Regions from separate parts of the Rhizobium sp. RCC_161_2 genome, predicted to be linked through region 4. Evidence: riboswitches for the same ligand, from Rfam matches in the RefSeq annotation. Region 4 holds a riboswitch; each other region holds the start of a gene.

The links. Region 4 has a riboswitch for cobalamin ahead of AB6803_RS04035 (ABC transporter substrate-binding protein). Riboswitches for the same ligand answer to the same signal wherever they lie in the genome.
Region 1: another riboswitch for cobalamin. It lies ahead of cobU (bifunctional adenosylcobinamide kinase/adenosylcobinamide-phosphate guanylyltransferase); the one in region 4 lies ahead of AB6803_RS04035 (ABC transporter substrate-binding protein).
Region 2: another riboswitch for cobalamin. It lies ahead of AB6803_RS20560 (SRPBCC family protein); the one in region 4 lies ahead of AB6803_RS04035 (ABC transporter substrate-binding protein).
Region 3: another riboswitch for cobalamin. It lies ahead of nrdH (glutaredoxin-like protein NrdH); the one in region 4 lies ahead of AB6803_RS04035 (ABC transporter substrate-binding protein).

The regions. Positions count from the first base shown of each region.
Region 1 covers NZ_JBFUPL010000002.1:208,568-213,517, reverse strand. Annotated here, with positions in the region: gene cobN (cobaltochelatase subunit CobN) at 1-533, opposite strand, end outside; gene cobW (cobalamin biosynthesis protein CobW) at 543-1,592, opposite strand; gene cobU (bifunctional adenosylcobinamide kinase/adenosylcobinamide-phosphate guanylyltransferase) at 1,598-2,122, opposite strand; cobalamin riboswitch at 2,263-2,666, opposite strand; gene AB6803_RS05135 (chloride channel protein) at 2,845-4,641, shown strand; gene AB6803_RS05130 (cobyric acid synthase) at 4,638-4,950, opposite strand, start outside.
Region 2 covers NZ_JBFUPL010000008.1:88,741-93,690, forward strand. Annotated here, with positions in the region: gene AB6803_RS20550 (glycoside hydrolase family 25 protein) at 1-670, shown strand, start outside; gene AB6803_RS20555 (2Fe-2S iron-sulfur cluster-binding protein) at 745-1,833, opposite strand; gene AB6803_RS20560 (SRPBCC family protein) at 1,837-3,081, opposite strand; cobalamin riboswitch at 3,179-3,382, opposite strand; gene AB6803_RS20565 (ACT domain-containing protein) at 3,597-4,010, opposite strand; gene AB6803_RS20570 (DUF6656 family protein) at 4,115-4,726, shown strand; gene AB6803_RS20575 (L-threonylcarbamoyladenylate synthase) at 4,785-4,950, shown strand, end outside.
Region 3 covers NZ_JBFUPL010000006.1:338,580-343,529, reverse strand. Annotated here, with positions in the region: gene nrdE (class 1b ribonucleoside-diphosphate reductase subunit alpha) at 1-1,203, opposite strand, end outside; gene nrdI (class Ib ribonucleoside-diphosphate reductase assembly flavoprotein NrdI) at 1,173-1,586, opposite strand; gene nrdH (glutaredoxin-like protein NrdH) at 1,601-1,822, opposite strand; cobalamin riboswitch at 2,073-2,300, opposite strand; partial or broken gene AB6803_RS18130 (hypothetical protein) at 2,343-2,486, opposite strand; gene AB6803_RS18125 (carboxy terminal-processing peptidase) at 2,737-4,818, shown strand.
Region 4 covers NZ_JBFUPL010000001.1:897,015-901,964, forward strand. Annotated here, with positions in the region: gene AB6803_RS04020 (class I SAM-dependent methyltransferase) at 1-243, opposite strand, end outside; gene AB6803_RS04025 (ABC transporter ATP-binding protein) at 246-1,076, opposite strand; gene AB6803_RS04030 (FecCD family ABC transporter permease) at 1,073-2,101, opposite strand; gene AB6803_RS04035 (ABC transporter substrate-binding protein) at 2,098-3,129, opposite strand; cobalamin riboswitch at 3,313-3,548, opposite strand; gene AB6803_RS04040 (bifunctional sugar phosphate isomerase/epimerase/4-hydroxyphenylpyruvate dioxygenase family protein) at 3,875-4,950, opposite strand, start outside.

The DNA.
Region 1 (4,950 bases), on a different contig from region 4:
CAGATCCCGGCCTTCATCAGAGGTGATGCCGTTGCCGGCTTCTCCGCCCCTGACAACATCGCCTCGGCATAGCCAAGAAACGCCCGCGAATTCGCATCCCCGCCTTCGATCAGGTAGGACCACAGCGCATTGAGATCGTCGAGGGCGATGTTGGAAAACGGCATCAGCCCCGGATCGGACTTCGAATCCCCTGGCAGCACCGCAATAAGAGCGCCACTGCGTGCAGCACAGGCATGCAGCGCCTCGAGCGCATAGTGGAAATAGCTGGCTCCGCCAAGCGCGCGAACGATAATCAGCTTCGCATGCCGCGCCGTCCGCTCGATGTAGGTGTCGACCGACATCGGATGCTTGAGGCTCATCAGGCTGGCAAGTCGCAGCGAATAGCCCGCCTCTCCCTGTCCATGGGCGGCGGCGATGGCCGCAAGCTCAGTATCGGCCGCCGACAGGAACAGGATATTGCCCGGCGACTGACCGAGATCGATCGCCTCCTCGCCGTCGCTGATCGTACCCTTTTGCGCTAGGAGGAGATGCATGGCTCTGCCTTAGACCAAAGCCTCGATCGACTTGCGCACGATCCCTTCGTCCATCCCATGCAGCCCGATCACCACCAGCCGCGTCGCGCGCGCTTCGCCCGGCGTCCATGCGCGGTCGAAATAATGGTCGATGCGGCTGCCGACGGCCTGGATCTGCAGGCGCATCGGCTTGCCGGGAACGTCGACAAAGCCCTTGAGGCGCAGGACATCGTGTTCGGAAATCACGCCCTTCAGCTTTTCGATGAACAAGGTGGGATCGGCGATCGGCCCGAGCTCGACGACGAAGCTGTCGAATTCGTCATGGTCATGCGGTGCGCCGTCCTCATGCTCCAGCTCATGATGCGATTTGCGGTTGGCGATGTCGGCTTCCGTGCCGATGCCGAGGCCGAGCAGGATGGCGGCCGGAACGTCCCCGTTCTTCGCTTCGATGATCGTTGGCTTGCGAACGGTGCGGGATGCGACTTCGGCGCGGACGCGGCCCAGGCCGGCGACGTCGATCAGATCGGTCTTGTTGAGAACGATCAGGTCGGCGCAGGTGAGCTGATCCTCGAACAGTTCCTCAATCGGGCTTTCGTGATCGAGCGAATCGTCCTCGACGCGACGGGCCTCGACGGCGTCATGATCATCGGCGAAACGACCGGCGGCAACAGCGGCGCTATCGACCACGGTGATGACGCCATCGACGGTGACCTGGGTGCGGATATCCGGCCAGTTGAAGGCGGCGACCAGCGGCTGCGGCAGCGCCAGGCCTGATGTCTCGATGACGATATGATCCGGGCGCACGTCCCGCTCCAGAAGCTTGGTCATGGTCGGGATGAAATCGTCGGCGACGGTGCAGCAGATGCAGCCATTGGTCAGCTCGATGATATCGTCCTCGGTGCAATTCTCTGCGCCGCAGCCTTTCAGCACATCGCCATCGACACCGAGATCACCGAATTCGTTGATGATCAGGGCGATCTTCTTGCCGCCGGCGTTCTGCAACAGATTGCGGATCATCGTCGTCTTGCCGGCGCCAAGGAAGCCGGTGATGACGGTGGCGGGAATCTTTTCTTGGCTCATGCGGATCAACCCTTCATTTTCAGCGGCAGTCCCGCCGCGATAAAATAGACTTCGGCGCTTGCCGCCGCGATCATCTGGTGCAGCCGGCCGGCATGGTCGCGAAACTCACGCGCCATGCGGTTTTCCGGCACGATGCCGAGCCCGACCTCGTTGGAAACGAGGACGAGCCGCGACCCGGCCTTCGGCAGAAATTCGGTGAGAGCGGAAAATTCCGCCGCGATGTTACGCTCGGCCATCATCAGGTTGGTGACCCAGAGCGTCAGGCAATCGACGAGAACGGCGCGGCCACCACCGTCGATCGACGCCAGCCGGGCGGTCAAATCGAGCGGCTCCTCATGCGTCGTCCAGAGATCGCCGCGATCGTTCCGATGCTGTGCGATACGATCGCGCATCTCCTCGTCCCAGGCCTGCCCGGTTGCCACATAATGACGGTCAAGACCGCTATCGGAGATCAGGGATTCGGCGAATCGGGATTTGCCGGAGCGCGCGCCGCCGAGAACGAAAACCGCACGGGATGGTGAGGATGGCATGAGCTATTGCCGCTCCCACACGAGCACGAGGGTGAGCACAGTGCGGCTGAAACCGAAAAGCGGGCGCTTGCGCGCGAAAAACTCGTTTGGCGCCATGACAACCTCCGTGCTGGCAGCGAGACATGCGTCCCAGGATGGGCTTTGCGCCCGATACGCATGGCAGGTCTCCTGGCTCGCGGGTAAGGCGCAGCAAGCGGAGGCGAACCGAAACCGGTCGCCCCCGCTCATGCACCAGCGGATCTTCCTCGCCTTCCCGGCAGGTCATCATGAAAAAGCGGACGATTCGTAGATATTAGAGGCGTCCAGCCCTGGTTGATCATGATGCCACGCCAGTGGCTTTTCCGGCTCTGAAGCTGCTTCCACTCGCCCACACCATTGCGGACTGTCAGCGAAATGCCCTCGAAACCGGATGGAAAACCCTGACCGCTCTACAGTCGCGGGGTCGGCTGTGATGAGAACGCCCGAGTTGGGTCCGCCCCTTCACATTCCCTTTTCATCCCATGCGACAGATCGCCGCTCGGGAACCATTCGTTATGCCGCAATGATTAGGCTTTCAGCCCTGGCAAGTCAATCAAGGCGGCGGATGCGACATCGGCTGTTCCAACAGCGAAAATAGCCCGGGAACCTCTGGTCACGCAGTCTTTTTGCCGTATTTCTTTGATGTTAGGAGTTTATGGAAGCCAGGTATATACATCTGAGCACGAAACTATCGTCAGTTCCCCATGTTGCAGAAATTTCAACCACGCCGTCTTGGTGTTCTCTCCGCCTTTTTCAGCGCTAGCCGGCTGAGGGCGCTGTTTCGCCGTGGCGAGCTCGGGCTCGTCATTGCCGGCGCTTTCGTCGGCGTCACCTCCGGCTGCGCCGTCACGGCGATGAGCCTGATATCGCGTAAGCTGCACAGCCTCGTCTACGGCATCCCCGACGACGACCGGCTGAGCTCGGCAGCCATGCAGATTACCGACAAGTCGCTGCTGCTGATCGCCCCGATCGCCGGCGGCATCCTGCTCGGCCTGATGATCTTCATTATGTCACGCACCCGCAAAAAGCCGATGATCGACCCGATCGAAGCCAATGCGCTTCACGGCGGCCGCCTGTCGCTCACCGACAGCATCCTTGTCGCCGTGCAGAACCTGATCTCCAATGGCTTCGGCGCCTCCGTCGGACTGGAGGCCGGCTATACCCAGCTGGCGGCCGGTATCGCCTCGAAATTCGGCTACAAGATGCAGTTCCGCCGCGCCGATCTTCGAATGCTGGTTGGCTGCGGTGCGGCCGGCGCCATCGCCGCCGCCTTCAATGCGCCGCTCACCGGCGCCTTCTACGCCTTCGAGCTGATCATCGGCACCTACTCCATCCTGACACTGACCCCGGTCGTCGTCTCGGCACTGATCTCGACCTTCATCGCCCGCATGCTTGCCGGCGATGATTTCGCCATCGATGTCGGCCGGTTCGGCGCCGTGGTCCCCGCCGACTATATCCCGGCCATCCTGCTTGGCGGTTTCTGCGCCGGTGTCGGCATCCTGATCATGCAGGGCGTCGCTTTCGTCGAGGAGCTGGCGCGCAAGAGTTCGATCGCGCCGCCCTTCCGCCCGGCGCTCGGCGGTTTGGTCGTCGGCCTTCTGGCGCTGATCTCGCCGCAGGTTCTCTCCGCCGGCCACGGCGCGCTGCATCTGAACCTTGGCAGCGAAGTCACCCTATGGGGACTTGCCAGCCTCCTTTTGCTGAAGTCGCTTGCCTCGGCAGTTTCGATCGGCTCCGGCTTCAGGGGCGGCCTGTTCTTCGCCTCGCTGTTCATGGGCGCGCTGCTCGGCAAGATCTTCGCCTATTGCGCGCCCTATTTCGACCATACCACGCTGACGCCGGTCATCTACGCCGTCGTCGGCATGAGTTCGCTTGCGGTCGCCATCATCGGCGGCCCGCTGACCATGACCTTCCTGGCGCTGGAAATCACCGGCGATTTCCCGATCACCGCGCTGGTGCTGGCCGCCGTCATCACCTCGTCGCTGGTGGTGCGCACGACTTTCGGCTACTCCTTCGCCACCTGGCGCTTCCATCTGCGTGGCGAAAGCATCCGCAGTGCCCATGACGTCGGCTGGATCCGCAACCTCACCGTCGCGCGGATGATGCGCCCGGATGTGCATACGGCAAATGTCGACATGAGCATCGAGGAGTTTCGGCACGATTTTCCGATCGGCTCGGCCCAGCGCGTCATTCTGCTCGACAAGGACGAAAAATATGCCGGCATGGTGCTGGTGCCGGACATTTATGCGAGCCCGGTCGAAAAGGACGACGAACACCACGGCCTTGCCGACTTCATCCGCCACCGCAATGATTTCCTGCAGCCGCAGATGAACGCCAAGCAGGCGGCCGCTCTGTTCGACCAGACGGCAAGCGAAGCCTTGGTGGTGGTCAACGACCTCATCGAGCGCCGGGTGATCGGCCTGCTCACAGAGAGCTATACTTTGCGCCGCTACAGCGAAGAACTCGACCGCCGCCGCCGCGAGGTCTCCGGCGAGCTTTAACCCGCGAGACTGTCGAGCCAGGCCGGATCAAGCACCGCTTCCAGTTCCGTGGCAATCTCGTCCAACGCTGTCTCGACGCTGGCGCGGTAATCCATCCGCTCGCCGCTCAGGCCGAAGCTTGCCAGCAACTTTGCCCGATAGGCATCGCTGGTGAAAAGTCCGTGCAGATAGGTGCCCATGATCAGGCCGTCGCCGGAGCGTGCGCCATCCGGCCGACCGTCGATCACGGTCGAGGGCCGATCGCAATCCTTGCCGCGCGTCACGCCAAGATGGATTTCATAGCCGGAGAGCGGAGTGTCATATTCCGTG
Region 2 (4,950 bases), on a different contig from region 4:
GGCGAAAATGAACGGACTGCTCTGGGGGGCATATCATCTCGGGCGCCCCGGCAATCCGGTCGACCAGGCCAATCACTTTCTCGACTACGCCGATCCGAAGCCGGACGAGCTGATGGTGCTCGATATCGAGGGCCTGGACGTCCTGCGATATATGTCGCTCTCCGACGCGCAAGTCTTCGTCGGCCATATCAAGGTGAGGACCGGGCGCTATCCGATCCTCTATACCAACCACAACACCGCTCAATACATCGCCGACCACCGCCAGGACTACCCGATCCTGGCGCGGCTGCCGCTATGGTATGCGCGTTATAAATCTGACGTGAGGGGCACTTTCCCACTCGGCAACTGGGACACATATGCCCTCTGGCAGTTCGCCTCGTCCGACAATTGTTCGGACAAGAGCTGCCCTTACCGGGTGCCGGGGACACTGACGGACATCGACGTCAACGTCGTGCCGATGACGAAGATACAGCTTGCCAGGGTCTGGCCGCAGGGCGATCTCCTGCCCGCCAAGCCGATGCCGGCGCCCGACATGATGATCGCCAAGGCGCCAAGCTGTGTCGAACCACGACAGACACTCGTGTCGCTGATGGTGGACCCGGTCGTCACCGCCTCGACCCAGCAAGCAAAACCGGTCGAGATCAACGAGCTGAACTACCAGGACTTCTAGAGCGCTTCACCGCTCTAGCCTTTTTTGACGCAATCCCGGACGGAAAACCGCTACGCACTTTTCCTGGAATGACTCTAGGCCTCTATCTGCACATCCGTCTTCGGACGCGAACAGCAGGCCAGGATGTAGCCTTCCTCGATCTCGTCGTCGAGAATACCACCATTGTGGCTCATCTCGACCTCACCCGAGAGCTTCATCACCCGGCATGTGCCGCAGAGGCCCGATTCGCAGGCAGCACCGATGCGCACACCGGCGCCGCGCGCGGCCTGCAGGATCGTCTGGCCAGGAGCACAGGGAACATCCTTGCCGGCCATGGTGAAGCTGATCGAGGTCGCCGCTTCCGTCGAGGCGTCATCGCTGACTTCTGCCAGCGGCGTTGCTGCCTGCGCCGGCTGGAAGCTTTCCTGATGATAGCGTGTCATGTCGAAGCCGTGAGCTACCAGCATGGAACGGACGGCATCCATGAAGACTTCCGGACCGCAGCAGAAGATCGTGCGGTCCATGAAATCGGGCGCCAGCAGCCCGATCTTCGCCTTGTCGATCCGGCCTTTCAGCCCCGACCAGAGATCGGTGCGGCCGCAGCCCTCGACGATGAAGCCGAGATCGAGGTTCGGCATGAAACGGGCCAGATATTCCAGCTCCGAGCGGAAGATGATGTCGGCGGGGCTGCGCGAGCAATTGATGAAGGTGATATCGGATAGCGGCGCGGTGTCGGCCATGTAGCGCGTCATCGCCATCATCGGTGTAACGCCGGAGCCGGCGGAGACGAAGAGATATTTCTCGCCGGGATGACGGATATGGCTGAAGTCGCCGAGCGGACCGAAAGCCTTGACGCGCATGCCGGGCTTCAGGTTCTCGAACATCCAGCGCGTGCCGATGCTGTCCTTCTGCGCCTTGACCGTAATGGCGACCGAGAGAGGCCGCGACGGGGTCGAGGACAGCGTGTAGGTCCGCATGACCGGCTCCGCAGCCGCCGGCAGCTCCAGGGTGACGAACTGGCCCGGCAGATAGCGGAACCAGTTATCCTTGTCGGAGCGGAAGGTGAAGGTCATCACATCGGGTGCTTCCGGCGTTGCCGAGAGGCATTCGAGCAGATGCTGCCTGTCGCTCCAGGGCTTCATCTGGTCCAGGTGCTGATGGCGGAGGGAGACGGTCATGTTCATGGCTCAGGCAACCGCCGACAGCTTGGCCTGATCGCCCTGCAGCCGGTTGATCATGAAATTGGTGTACCATTCGACGAACTGCATGACGCCGCCCTCATGGATTTCCGAATAGGGACCGGGCTCATAGGCCGGCGAGCGGATGCCGAAGGCATTTTCCTCGACGATACGACGGTCCTGGTCGTTGGTTTCCGTCCAGACGTGGGTCAGTTCCTCGAGGTCGTAATCGACGCCTTCGACGGCATCCTTGTGCACCAGCCACTTGGTGGTGACGGCGGTTTCCTCGGCACTGATCGGCAGCACGCGGAAGGAAATGGCATGGTCGCCGAGAAGATGGTTCCATGTCGTCGGGTAGTGGAACAACAGCATCGTGCCGATGTTGTTGATCGTCACGTCGGAGGACAGCGGCCGCTTGACGGCATTCTGGCCGGACATTGTGTAGCTTTCGGCGCCTTCGATCAGCGGCATGCGGGCAGCGCGGAACTGACCGTCCGGCGAGATCTTGAACTCGCTCGGCAAGCCTGCGGCTTCGCAGCGACCCCAGTGCTCGAGGATGACAGGATCGCTCATCGCGCCCTGCACGCCGGTGACGGTCGGCGCTTCCGGGAAGGTGCGGCAAAGTTCGGGATGATTGGCTGCGCAGTGATAGCACTCGCGGTTGTTTTCCCAGACGAGCTTCCAGTTGCCCTTTTCGATGATGGTGCTCTGGAAGGCGATCTTGGCCTCGCTCATGCGATGCGGCGCCATGTAAGGCTCGATCGTGGCGCGGACGGGGGCGAAGTCCGGGGCATTCTGCGCGAGGCAGATGAAGATATAGCCGCCGACGCTTTCGCAATGAACCGGCTTCAGCGAGAACTGGCTCTTGTCGAAATCCTCCGCCATCTGACGGGCAAAGAGCAGCGAGCCGTCAAGCTCATAGGTCCACTGGTGATAGGGGCAGACGAGCTTTGCCGAAGAACCGCGCTCGGAGGAACAAACACGCGAGCCGCGATGGCGACAGCTATTGTGGAAGGCGCGGATCACCTGATCGCGGCCGCGAACGATAACGACGGGATAATCGCCGATCTGGACGGTGAAATAGTTGCCAGCACGCGGCACTTCGCAATCATGGCCGATGAACAGCCAGTCGCGATAATAGATCGTCTCCATATCGAGCTTGAAATAATCCGGGTCGGTGTAGAAGGGCTGCTCCAGGCTGAAGCCCTCGCGGCGGTTCTTCAATTGCCGCAAAACATTGCTGCTGATGTCCATTTGCCTATCCTTGCGCAGTAGCGGTCAGCAGGCAGAGGACATGCACGATCGGCCGTAACCGACCGCAACGCAATGTCCCGACCGCCCGCCGCGGTCAGTAAATCAATCTCCCCAAGGCTGGTTTCCGGGCTCTGGAGCGGTCCCCTAAAGGACCCCATGGCACCTTCCCAGGCTATCTCAGCCCAGTGGCTTTATCCGCCATGCCTTACTCCACCACCGTTGCGGGGGCAGCGCCGGATTTTGACCGGCTTCCCAATTCTCCGCCTCCCTAGCAGGCGGCACCTTGAGATTGAGGTCATCATAATCCTCGCCCCGCCCGCCGCTCTGCTGCAATGCGACATCGGCTTCGAAATTGACGACAGACCAAAGAAGACTTTTGGAAAGTTTGTGCAGTCGAAATATCGAAAGACAATTCAAATCGTTATGCTCCCGCCAAGAGTATCGTTTCCCACGCCCGCTACTCTACGCCGATGGCGCTTTGTCTTAATTGCGACAGAGCCATGAGCGGGCGGGCTTCAAGGCGGATATTGCGCCGCAGAGAGAGCCCGTAGTGCCGCCATTGCCCGCCCGGCATCGGCCGCTGGCACGAAGATATGATCATGGTAATAGCCGGCGACGACATTGGCGCTGATCTCCTCGTTTCCCAGCGCCGTCGCAAAGGCGGCCGTGAGACCCACAGCCTCCAGCGAGGAGTGGATTTCGAGGGTAATCATCCGCATCGCCGGCTCGGTAGGGAGCCCTGCTTGCCGGGCCGCCTCGACCGGCAGGATCAGCGTCACGCCTTCCTTTTCCTGAAACAGTCCAACCGGATTCATATGGACATAATCCGCCAGCGACGAGACCGGCACGCTGCAATAGACGAATTCGCCCTCGACGAGATCAGGCTTCATGCCGGCAAGCAGCAGCTTCAGATCGGTAATGCCGGGCATGGTTCTCTCCCTCTTCAGCAATCCCCTTGCAAAAGCATGCGCTTCAGCCCGGCTCAAGCTAGGCGATCTATCATTCAGCATCCAGACCTCCATGGCGAGCCGGCATGGCAAAGCTCAGATATTTCGATGCCAAGAAAACCGCCGACCCGGAGCCGACGCTGCCGGTGCCCGGATATACGGAATTCCTGCGCACCGGCCGCATCAATCGCGACAAGACGCATTGGCTCGCCGAGGAGCGACGTTACCTCACATTCGAGGAAGTAGCCGAACGCACGGCAATCAAGCTCAGAAACGCCGGCGAGACGACCCATGGCCGGCTCAACAGTTTTCACCAGTCGATCCGCTTTCCGAAACTGATCTTCCATCACACGCTCAGGGACACGCCACATCTCGGCTATTGCCATGTCACCGCGGCGCGGACGCAATTCGCGCAATATGAGGAGGTGAGCTGGGCCTTCTACATCGCCAATTTCTTTGCCCGCCTCGGCCAGAATGACGCCTTCTTCGAAGACATCAGCCTGAAATATTCGCGGATGTATTTCGCCGTCGCCATAAGGCCGGATGAGGACGCTTCGAAGAAGAAGCTGACGATCAATCGCGAGGTGCGCGGCAACGGCGTGCTTTTCCACACTCATGATCCGCAGATCGCCATCCGCAATGTGCTGTTGCTCGGCGCGCGCAACGAACAGCTTCGCGACATTATTCGCCAGCTTTGATCATTGATCCCTAAACTCGAAAAGCATAAGAACGGCCTGAACGGCAACCGGTCAGGCCATGGCGCGACATATAGACATTCTCCAGCACCCCGAGGCGGCAATAGCGGCGGCAACGGCAACTCTCGCCGAAGGTCTGCCGATCGGGCTGCCGACCGAGACGGTCTACGGGCTTGCCGCCGACGCCACCAATCCCGCCGCCATCACCCGTATCTACGAGACCAAGG
Region 3 (4,950 bases), on a different contig from region 4:
GCTAGCCTCGCTCACCTGAAGGATTTCGGAGCAAAGGTTGCTCATGGTGATGCGCCCGGCGATCGGGTTGGCGCGGTTCACCGTGTCTTCGAACATGATGTAGGGATAGCCGCTCTCGAACTGGATTTCGGCGATCACCTGGAAAAATTCGCGCGCCTTGATCTTCTTCTTGCGGATACGGTTGTCGGCCACCATTTCGCGGTACTTCTCCGTCACGGAAATTTCCGTGAACGGCACCCCATAGACGCGTTCGACGTCGTAGGGCGAGAACAGGTACATGTCCTCATTGTTCTTCGCGAGTTCGAAGGTGATGTCGGGGACGACAACGCCGAGCGACAGCGTCTTGATCCTGATCTTCTCGTCGGCATTCTCGCGTTTGGTGTCGAGGAACCGCATGATGTCGGGGTGATGCGCGTTCAGATAGACCGCGCCCGCCCCTTGCCGCGCACCGAGCTGGTTGGCGTAGGAGAAGCTGTCTTCCAGCAGTTTCATCACCGGAATGATGCCGGATGACTGGTTTTCGATATGTTTGATCGGCGCGCCGGCTTCGCGGATGTTGGTGAGTGACAGTGCGACGCCGCCACCACGCTTGGAAAGCTGAAGCGCCGAGTTGATCGAGCGTCCGATGGACTCCATATTGTCCTCGACGCGCATCAGGAAGCAGGAGACCAGTTCGCCGCGCTGCTTCTTGCCGGCGTTGAGGAAGGTCGGGGTCGCTGGCTGGAAGCGGCCGGCAATGATTTCGTCGACCATGTCCTTAGCCAGGGATTCATTGCCCTGCGCCAGGGTCAGCGCCACCATGCAGATGCGGTCCTCGTAGCGCTCGAGGTAACGCTTCCCGTCGAAGGTCTTCAGCGTGTAGCTGGTGTAATATTTAAAGGCCCCGAGAAATGTCGGGAACCTGAACTTCTTCGCATAGGCGTGATCGAAGAGATCGCGCACGAAATTGAAGGAGTACTGGTCGAGAACCTCGCGCTCGTAATAGCCCTCGGTCACGAGATAATCGAGCTTCTCCCTGAGGTTATGAAAGAAGACGGTGTTCTGGTTGACGTGCTGGAGAAAATACTGCTTCGCCGCCAGCCGGTCCTTGTCGAGCTGGATTTTGCCATCCTCGTCGTAAAGGTTCAGCATCGCGTTCAGCGCATGATAGTCGAGCTGCGTTTCGATGGCCTTCACCGGGCGTTCGAGTGTGAGCGTGTCCAAAATCGTTCCAATCCATCTCTGACATTGGCGACGTCCTCTTCCGTGCCGATCAGCTCGAACCTGTAAAGATACGGCACATGGCATTTGGCGGAGATGATGTCGCCGGCGATCCCGAAGGTCGCTCCGAAGTTGCTGTTGCCCGCGGCGATCACACCCCGGATGTTCGATCGGTTTTCCATCTCGTTGAGGAAACGGATCACCTGTTTTGGAACGGCTCCCTTGCCGCCATCGCCCGAATAGGTCGGGAGAATGAGGACGAAGGGCTCCCGGATATGAAGAAGGCCCACTGCGTTCTGGGAGATGCGCAACGCTGGAAGACCAAGCTTCTGAACGAAACGATGAGTGTTCTCGGACCGGCTGGAGAAATAGACGATCTGGCCCATCGATGGTTCTCCCATCAGGCAAGCGCGCTGATCATGTCGGGCCGGAATCCCACCCAGTGTTGTTCGCCGGCGACGACCACAGGCACCTGCCTGTAACCAAGTCCCTGGACAAGTTCATAGGCGGCGGTATCCGTGGAGACATCCACGACCTGATATTCGATCCCCTGTCGATCGAGCGCGCGGGTGGTGGCCGTGCACTGGACGCAAGCGGGCTTGCTATAGACGGTAATGCTCATAATTTTCCTCGTATGAGTTCGAAAGACATGCGGGATCGATCAGGCATCCGTCGATGCCCGTGCGAAAAATCTGAAATGAGGATGGACGCGCCTCGACGACGCGCGGCTAGGCCCGGTTACTCGCGCTTGCGCTTGACTGACAAACTGGACATGGACTTCACCCCGAAGTTGGCTCATGCGGGACATACGGGGGCAGCGGCATATGCGGAGCTCATTCCGCACATAAACGCGACCTTCCGGACACCCCGCCCGTGGACGTTTTGTTTGAGGCAGGTCTCCTGGCTCGCGGGTCGTTGCATCCATCCTCGCCTTCCCGAAACATCATGCTTCAGTGGCTTTCAGTGGATAGATGCTCGCCGCTTACAGTTGCGGGGGCAGCTCCGGCATTGCGGCGCCCATAATGGGCGGTCACGCACCGTATTCCCGTCTTAGCCTCCAATCCTTGCGAATCGGAAGAACCTCGAACACTACATATAGTAGACGAGGTTAAATTCTCGTCAACGACTATGATAGGGACCCATCAGAAATTGGTGGGGAATAACCGGTGAGGGACCAGATGGGCCGAACGCCGGAGCTTCCAGTTGTCGGCCCGAAGTTTCCTCACGTCATCAAGCAATGTCGCTTTATCGCTCTTACCGGACCAATAGGCTTCGAGCGCGAATTTGAGTTCGCGGTGTCAACACATATAAACATATGTTTATTTATTGATATCTTGACTGCCAGACCCGCGCACGCTCAAACTTGGCGAAGAGACAGAGATATCGTCAGGAAACTTCATCAGATTGACGTATTGCCGGGCGGAGGCATTCCGGAAATCTTTCTGGAAGAGCATTAGTCTAGTTGCCAAAAAACCATAATTGTTCCACCAACATTACACATTAAACACTCAACGTTGAGAATCGGATCAAAGTTCAATGCGTATACAATACGGTTTCCTCTGCATATTCCTGGCAATTGCGCCGTCGGCATACGCCCTGGAAGCCGGCTCGCCGCCAGTTTTGACGCCGTTAGAGCAACAGGCACAAGCTGCTCATTTGAGCGCGCAATTTCTCGAGCGTTTCCATTATAAGCCCGTTCCGCTTGATGATGCCTTGTCGGTCAAGGTCATGAACCGGTTTATCAAGTCTCTGGATCCGGACCGTGCCATCTTCCTGCAGACGGATATCGACACGTTCATGGCCAGTAGCACCAAGATCGATGACGCCATCAATCGGGAAGACTTGAATATCCCGTTTTCCGTTTTCAACGTTTATGAGCAGCGCGTCGTCGATCGCATGAGCTACGCGCGCAGCCTGCTCGGCCAGAAATTCGACTTCAGTGTGCAGGAAGACTATCCCCTGATTCGCGACAAGGAGCCTTGGCCGAAATCCGATGCGGAAAGCAATGAGCTGTGGCGCAAACGCGTCAAGAGCGACTGGCTGCGCTTGAAACTGGCGGGCAAGACTGACGCGGCCATTCGCGATACGCTCGACAAACGTTACAAAAACTCCCTCGATCGTGCCTACAAGTACAAAAGCGACGATGTGTTCCAGTCATTCATGGACGCCTACACAACGTCGGTTGACCCGCATACCGACTATTTCGGTGCCAGCGCTTCGGCTGAATTTGATATTTCCATGAAGCTGTCGCTGGTTGGTATCGGCGCGGTCTTGCAGGAAAGAGACGACTACACGACGATCCGTGAACTCGTGGCCGGCGGCCCGGCGCAATTGTCCGGTAAGCTTGCGGTCGGTGACCGCATTACCGGTGTCGGTCAAGGCGAAAACGGCGCGATAAAGGAAGTGGTCGGCACGCGCCTTGACGAAATCGTGCAGATGATCCGTGGCGCGAAGGGTTCGGTCGTGCGCCTGGATATCTTGCCAGCGGATGCCGGGCCGGATGGCAAACATCGCCTTATCAGCCTGGTGCGCGATAAGATCAGCCTCGAAAAGCAGGCTGCCCAGAAGACCATCCTGTCGGTAAAGGATGGCGACGCCACGCGCAAAATTGGTGTGATCACTCTGCCGGCGTTTTATGAGGACTTCGAAGCGCGTCGAAAAGGCGACAAGGATTACAGAAGCGCAAGCCGCGATGTCGCCAAGCTTCTTACTGAGCTCAACCAAGACAAGGTCGACGGCGTTTTGATCGACTTGCGCAACAATGGCGGTGGTTCGCTGTCCGAAGCGATCGATTTGACCGGCCTGTTCGTTGGCAAAGGCCCGGTGGTTCAGCAACGCGATGCGGACGGCAAGGTCGACGTGGAAAGCGACGATCTTCCCGTGCCTGCCTGGACTGGTCCGGTTGGCGTGTTGATCAATCGCGGCTCGGCATCGGCCTCCGAGATTTTTGCCGCAGCGATACAAGACTATGGTCGAGGGGTGATTGTCGGCGAACCCAGTTTTGGTAAGGGCACCGTGCAGACCGTGGTCAATCTCGACCAGGTGGCCCGCAACAGCAAGCCGAAGTTCGGCGAGCTGAAATTGACGGTTGCCCAGTTTTTCCGTGTCAATGGCGGCACGACACAGCTGCGCGGCGTGACGCCTGACATCAGCCTGCCGGGCCTTTCGGACCCTAAGACCTTTGGCGAGGCGAGCTATGACAATGCTCTGCCGTGGACTGAGGTCAAGCCAGCCAACTATAAGCCCGATGGCGATATAAAGGCATTGCTGCCGCAACTGCAAAGCCGCCACGATGCCCGCATGCAGAACGATCCGGATTTCCAGCGCTTTCTAGACGACATCGCCGAACTGAAGGCGCAGCGCGAGAAACGGGTTATCTCCCTCAATGAAACCGAACGTCGCAATGAACTGCTTGCACAGGCAAATCGTCTTAAGTCACGTGAGAAAATAAACGACGGTGTGGACACCGGTGAAGACGACGGCCTGCAGGCGAACGAGCGGAGCCTGAGTGCTGATATTGCCCTTGAAAAGGCCCGCAAGAACGCAAAGGACGTCCTGCTGAACGAGGCCGCCTCCATTCTCGCCGATGAGGCGGATCTGCAGACGGGTGTGCGCTGAAGACTACCGCGCAACGTAACGCGGAATTTGAGCATATTGGGGTGTCCTCCATCGAAAGAGGCAACGAAACAGTTCCATGCCGACAATGGGATGCTGCCGGTCCGTATTCTCGGAGCCACCGAGGTGTGGCAA
Region 4 (4,950 bases):
AAAATCGAGCGCCGTCACCTGATGTCCAAGGGAGAGCAATACGTTGGTCACCTCGCCGGTGCCGCAGGCAAGCTCGAGCACCTTCAGCGGCTCGCTGTCGAGACCGCGCTGAACCGCAGCTGCCCAGGCATTCAGTTCCGGCCCAGGGGGAATACGATGGCCGAAAGCGAGGTCGAAGGTTTTCGACCGTTCCGACCAGTATTCGCGAATATCTTCCTTCAGATGATGATTGCGGCTCTGCATGTTTACGACGCCTTGACCTTGGCGCCTTCGGGCTGAGCGTCATCGATGACCCGCAATGGCCGGCGCGGGGCAGCCGTCGCCCGGTAGCGGATGAAGCAGCCGCCGTCGCTATCGTGCTCTACCTCGACATCCACACCAAACACATCGCGGATGCATTCGGCCGTCAGCACCTCACGCGGCGTACCGAGCGCCACCAGTCGCCCGCTATTCATGACGGCAAGGCGGTCACAGAACATGGCGGCATGGTTCAGATCATGCAGGGCCGCGACCACGGTCAGATCCTGCCGGCGCACGAGATCCAGAAGGCCGATCTGGTGACCGATGTCGAGATGGTTTGTCGGCTCGTCGAGGAGCAGGATCTTTGGCTGCTGCGCAAGTGCGCGGCCAATGTGCAGCCGTTGGCGTTCTCCACCCGAAAGCGTGCTCCACAGCCGGCCAGAAAGATGGAGCATATCGACATTGGCGAGGGCGGCCTCGACGATCGCATCATCCGTCGCCGACCAGGGCGATAACGCCCCAAGATAGGGCGTACGGCCGAGTTCAACGGCCTGTCTGGCCGTAATCCGCTCGCCAGTGTCTGCCTGTTGCTCCACCAGGGCCAGACGCCGGGAGAGTTCGCGCCGTCCGAGAGCACGGATCGGCGTGCCGTCCACAAAAATCTCCCCGGTCTTCGGCTTGCGGATGCCGGAGAGCATCATCATCAGGCTCGTCTTGCCGGAGCCATTCGGCCCGATGATCCCAAGAAATTCGCCGGTGCGGACGTCCAGCGATATGTCCCGAACGATAGCTTGCCCACCGGCATTCCACGAAACATTCCTTGCGGACAGGGTCATGCGCGCGCCCTCTTCTGGCTCAAGATCAAGGCGAAGGCGGGCGCGCCGACAAGCGCGGTGATCACGCCGATCGGCAGAACCTGGCCGTGGATCAGCGTGCGCGACAGGATGTCGGCCGCGATCATGAAGATGGCGCCGATCAGGGCTGCTGCCGGCAGAAGCACACCATGGCGGACACCCACCAGCATTCGCGCCGCGTGCGGGATGACCAGCCCGACGAAGCCGATGGAGCCGACGATCGACACCATGACGGCGGTCATCATCGCGGATGTGCCGACGAGCACGAGATAGGTGCGTCGCACCGAAATGCCGAGCGAGGCGGCCGATTCCAAGCCGAAGGTAAACGCATCCAGCGACCGGGCATGCCAGAGGCAGATGACGAGCCCCAACAGCGCAGCGGGAATTGCCAGCCAGGCATCCGGCCAGCGCACACCGGAGAGATTGCCGAGCAGCCAGAACATGATGCCGCGCGCTTGCTCGGCTGTCGCCGCCTTGGTGACGATGAAGGAGGTGAGCGCGTTGAAGAGCTGCGAGCCCACGACCCCGGCCAGAATGATCGCGGCCGTCCCACGCCCCGCCCTGACGGCCAGCAACGCGACGAGAGCGAAGGCGACGAGCGCACCGAGGAAAGCTCCCATCGGCATCGTCAGGGCGCCCGCACCCAGACCGAGGATCGCGACACCGACGGCGCCGGTGGAGGCGCCGGCGGAAATGCCGAGAATGTAGGGGTCGGCCAGCGGGTTGCGCAGCAGCGACTGCAGCACAACACCGGACAGGGCAAGTGCCGCCCCGCAAGAGGCTCCAACGACTGCGCGGCTCAGCCGATAGCTCCAGACGATGCCCTCGTCGATCGGCTCGAGCGGGTAACCGGCGCCCCAAAGCCGATTGGCCACGGTCTTGGCGACGGTCTCAAACGGGATCGAGGTCTCGCCGATCGCCGCACCCAGCCAGAGCGCGGCAACAAGAATGGCGAGCGCCAAGGCGATTGTACCCGTTCGCCCGATCGATGAAAGAGCGCGGCTCACTGTGTCAGGCCGGCCGCTGCGATGGCATCAGCAAGCGCCTCTATGCCTTCGATCGTACGGATTGTCGGGTTCATCGCCTGCGCATCCATCTCGAAGACATGGCCACTTTTGACGGCGGGCATCAGGCTCGCGACAGGGTCCTTTTCCAGGAATTTGCGCTTGGCCTCCGCGCTGTCCAGCGGATAGCGGCGACGCTCCATCGCAGCCGCCACGATCATGGTTGGATTGGCCTTGGCAATCGTCTCCCAGCCGACCGTCGGCCATTCATCATCGGTCTCGATGATATTCTTGATGCCGAGCGCCGACATGATGTAGCCCGGCGCGCCATTGCGGCCGGCAACATAGGGATCGGCATCCTTGGCGCTGGAGAACCAGAAGACGGCGGAAAGCTTGCCCTGTGCGGAAGAAACCTTGGCGCGGGCTGCCGCTTCGCGCCGCTTCAGATCAGCGACCACTTCCTCGCCTTTGTCCTGCACATTGTAGATCTTCGCGAGATCGCGGATCTCCTGATAGACGAGATCCATAGTGAAGACCTGATGGCGGACGCCATCGCTGGAGCCGGAGTTCTCCTTACCGACGCAATCGGACGGCGAGGTATAGACCGGGATACCCAGCTCCTCGAACTGTTCCGGCTTGGCGACCACGCCTTCCGGTCCCACCTGCCACTGGAACTGAACAGTCACGATATCCGGCTTCTTTCCGACGACGCTTTCGAAGCTTGGATCGTTGTCGGCAAGGCGCTCGATCTTGGCGTTGACGCCCTCATAGCCCTTAAGAACCGGTCCGACCCAGACTGCGGTGCCGACCACCTTGTCGGCAACACCGAGGCTATAGAGGATTTCCGTTGTGCTCTGGCCGATAGAGACCGTGCGCGACGGCGCCTTCTGGATGGTGATCTGCCGGCCGCAGTTCTGGAGCTTAAGAGGGTAGCTGGTTTCCGCAGCTCCCGCCTGCCCCGGCAAGCCGGCGACGATCAACGACATCGCGAATAGGCCGGCGCGCAATGGCCGCTTGAAAATGGTCTTCATCATAATTCCCCGAAGTGATGTGAACGCCGCCCGAAAAGGGCGGTGGTGAAAGTCAGAATGCCCAACAGGCATTCCGAGCGGTCGAATGATCGTCAAAATTCGGGGAAGGCAGCGTATCAAGGCGCTGCGAAGCGTAAAGGATGGTCATGTCCTGCTCCTGTTTCGGGCATCCCCGCCCGTGACAATGGATAAATCTTCGACGGCAGGTCTCCTGGCTTACGGATATCAGTCGTCCATCTGCCTTCCCGCGCCTGATCGGCGCAGTGGCATGGCGCCTTTCGGCACCACGAGGATGGACGGCAATCCGCTTACAGTTGCGGGGGCAGCCACGGTCTTGGTCCCTTTTGGGTCGTCCTCACCGTGTTCCCTATTAATCCCCTCGGAGTCATCGTTGGGGAACCGTCAAGTCCAGTTATGCCAAGCACGACGCTTGCGTCAAGCCGCGAGGACGCCAACTTGAAAATAGCCCTCGCGGCCAAGCCTCCCGCCGTCATCGATCTGGATATCATGATAAACTTTAATAGTTACGTAATAACATTACGTTCGCTATCAAACTTTCTGACAGCTGTCCAGTTTGCACGATCCGTTTTATGAAATGCTGTGAAATAGTAGCCGAGACCTGCATGACCAAGCAGCGCGATAGGTGACGCTGCCTGCCGGTTCAGCGCAGACATGATGATCCGGCTACGGATATCTCGGGCTTGATTTCATGCGAAACCGGGATTGCGGCGCAGTGATACTAAGTTCACTCCCTTGGAAGGCCCTCCGGCCGGAGATGCCTCTTGAGTGCGGCGATGCGGAAGATGGCGTTCGGAGCGCCATATCCCCGGTAGTCATTGCGCTGAACGATCTCGAAGAAGAAGCCTTCACCGAAGGTGCCGCTATAGAGCTGAAAGAATTCACCGTGTTCGTCGCGGTCATAGAGAATGTTCTCCGCCTTCAGCCGCTCGGTCAGTTCCGGATCGAGACCGAAGCGCGCTTCGACGTCATCGTAGTAATTAGGCGAGATGGGCAAGGGCTGAAAACCGTTCTTCCGCAGCACTTCGGCCGTCTTGAAGATGTCGTCGGTCTGGAAGGCTAGGTGCTGCACACCAGAGCCGAACTTTTCCGCGATGAAGTGACCGGCCAGCGTACGGCGGTTCTCCGCACCGTTCAGCGTGATCCGCAGCGTGCCCGCGTCATTTTCCACCACCTGGCTGCGCACCACGCCGGCCGGATCGATGATATCGACCATCGGCGTCTTCCGTGTCTCAAAGATCGACGTATAGAACAGCAACCAGGTCAGCATTTCCTCATAGGCGACTGTCTGGGCAATATGGTCGACGGTGCGTAGCCCAGCGGGCTGGACTGCGGCTTTGTCATCAAAAGGAATGAAGTCGATCTCGGAAAAATGCCCGAGATCGGTCTTGTCGTCGAGGAAATAGATGAGACCACCGCCAACCCCACGGATCGCCGGTACGTCGAGTTCGCCCTCTGCGACTGGCTGGCTGAACGGTTCCGCATCGAGCGCCCTGGCGCGCGCCAAAGCTGCTTCCGCGTCGTCAACAACAAGTGCCACCGCATAGGCCAAAGTGCCGTGCACGGCGAAGGAGGAATTGGCAAATCCCCCATCGTCGGTGTTGACGAGAATGCGGATATCACCCTGTTGAAAGAGGCTCACCGTCTTCGTCCGGTGCATGGCGACTTTGCGGAAGCCGAGCGTGCGCAGAATGCCGATGAGATCGTCTGCGTCCTCTTCGTCGGCGGAAAATTCCACGAAACCAACACCTTTGACGGAAACCCGATCAGGCATGGAGGCAACGGTGAGACCGCCGGCATTGG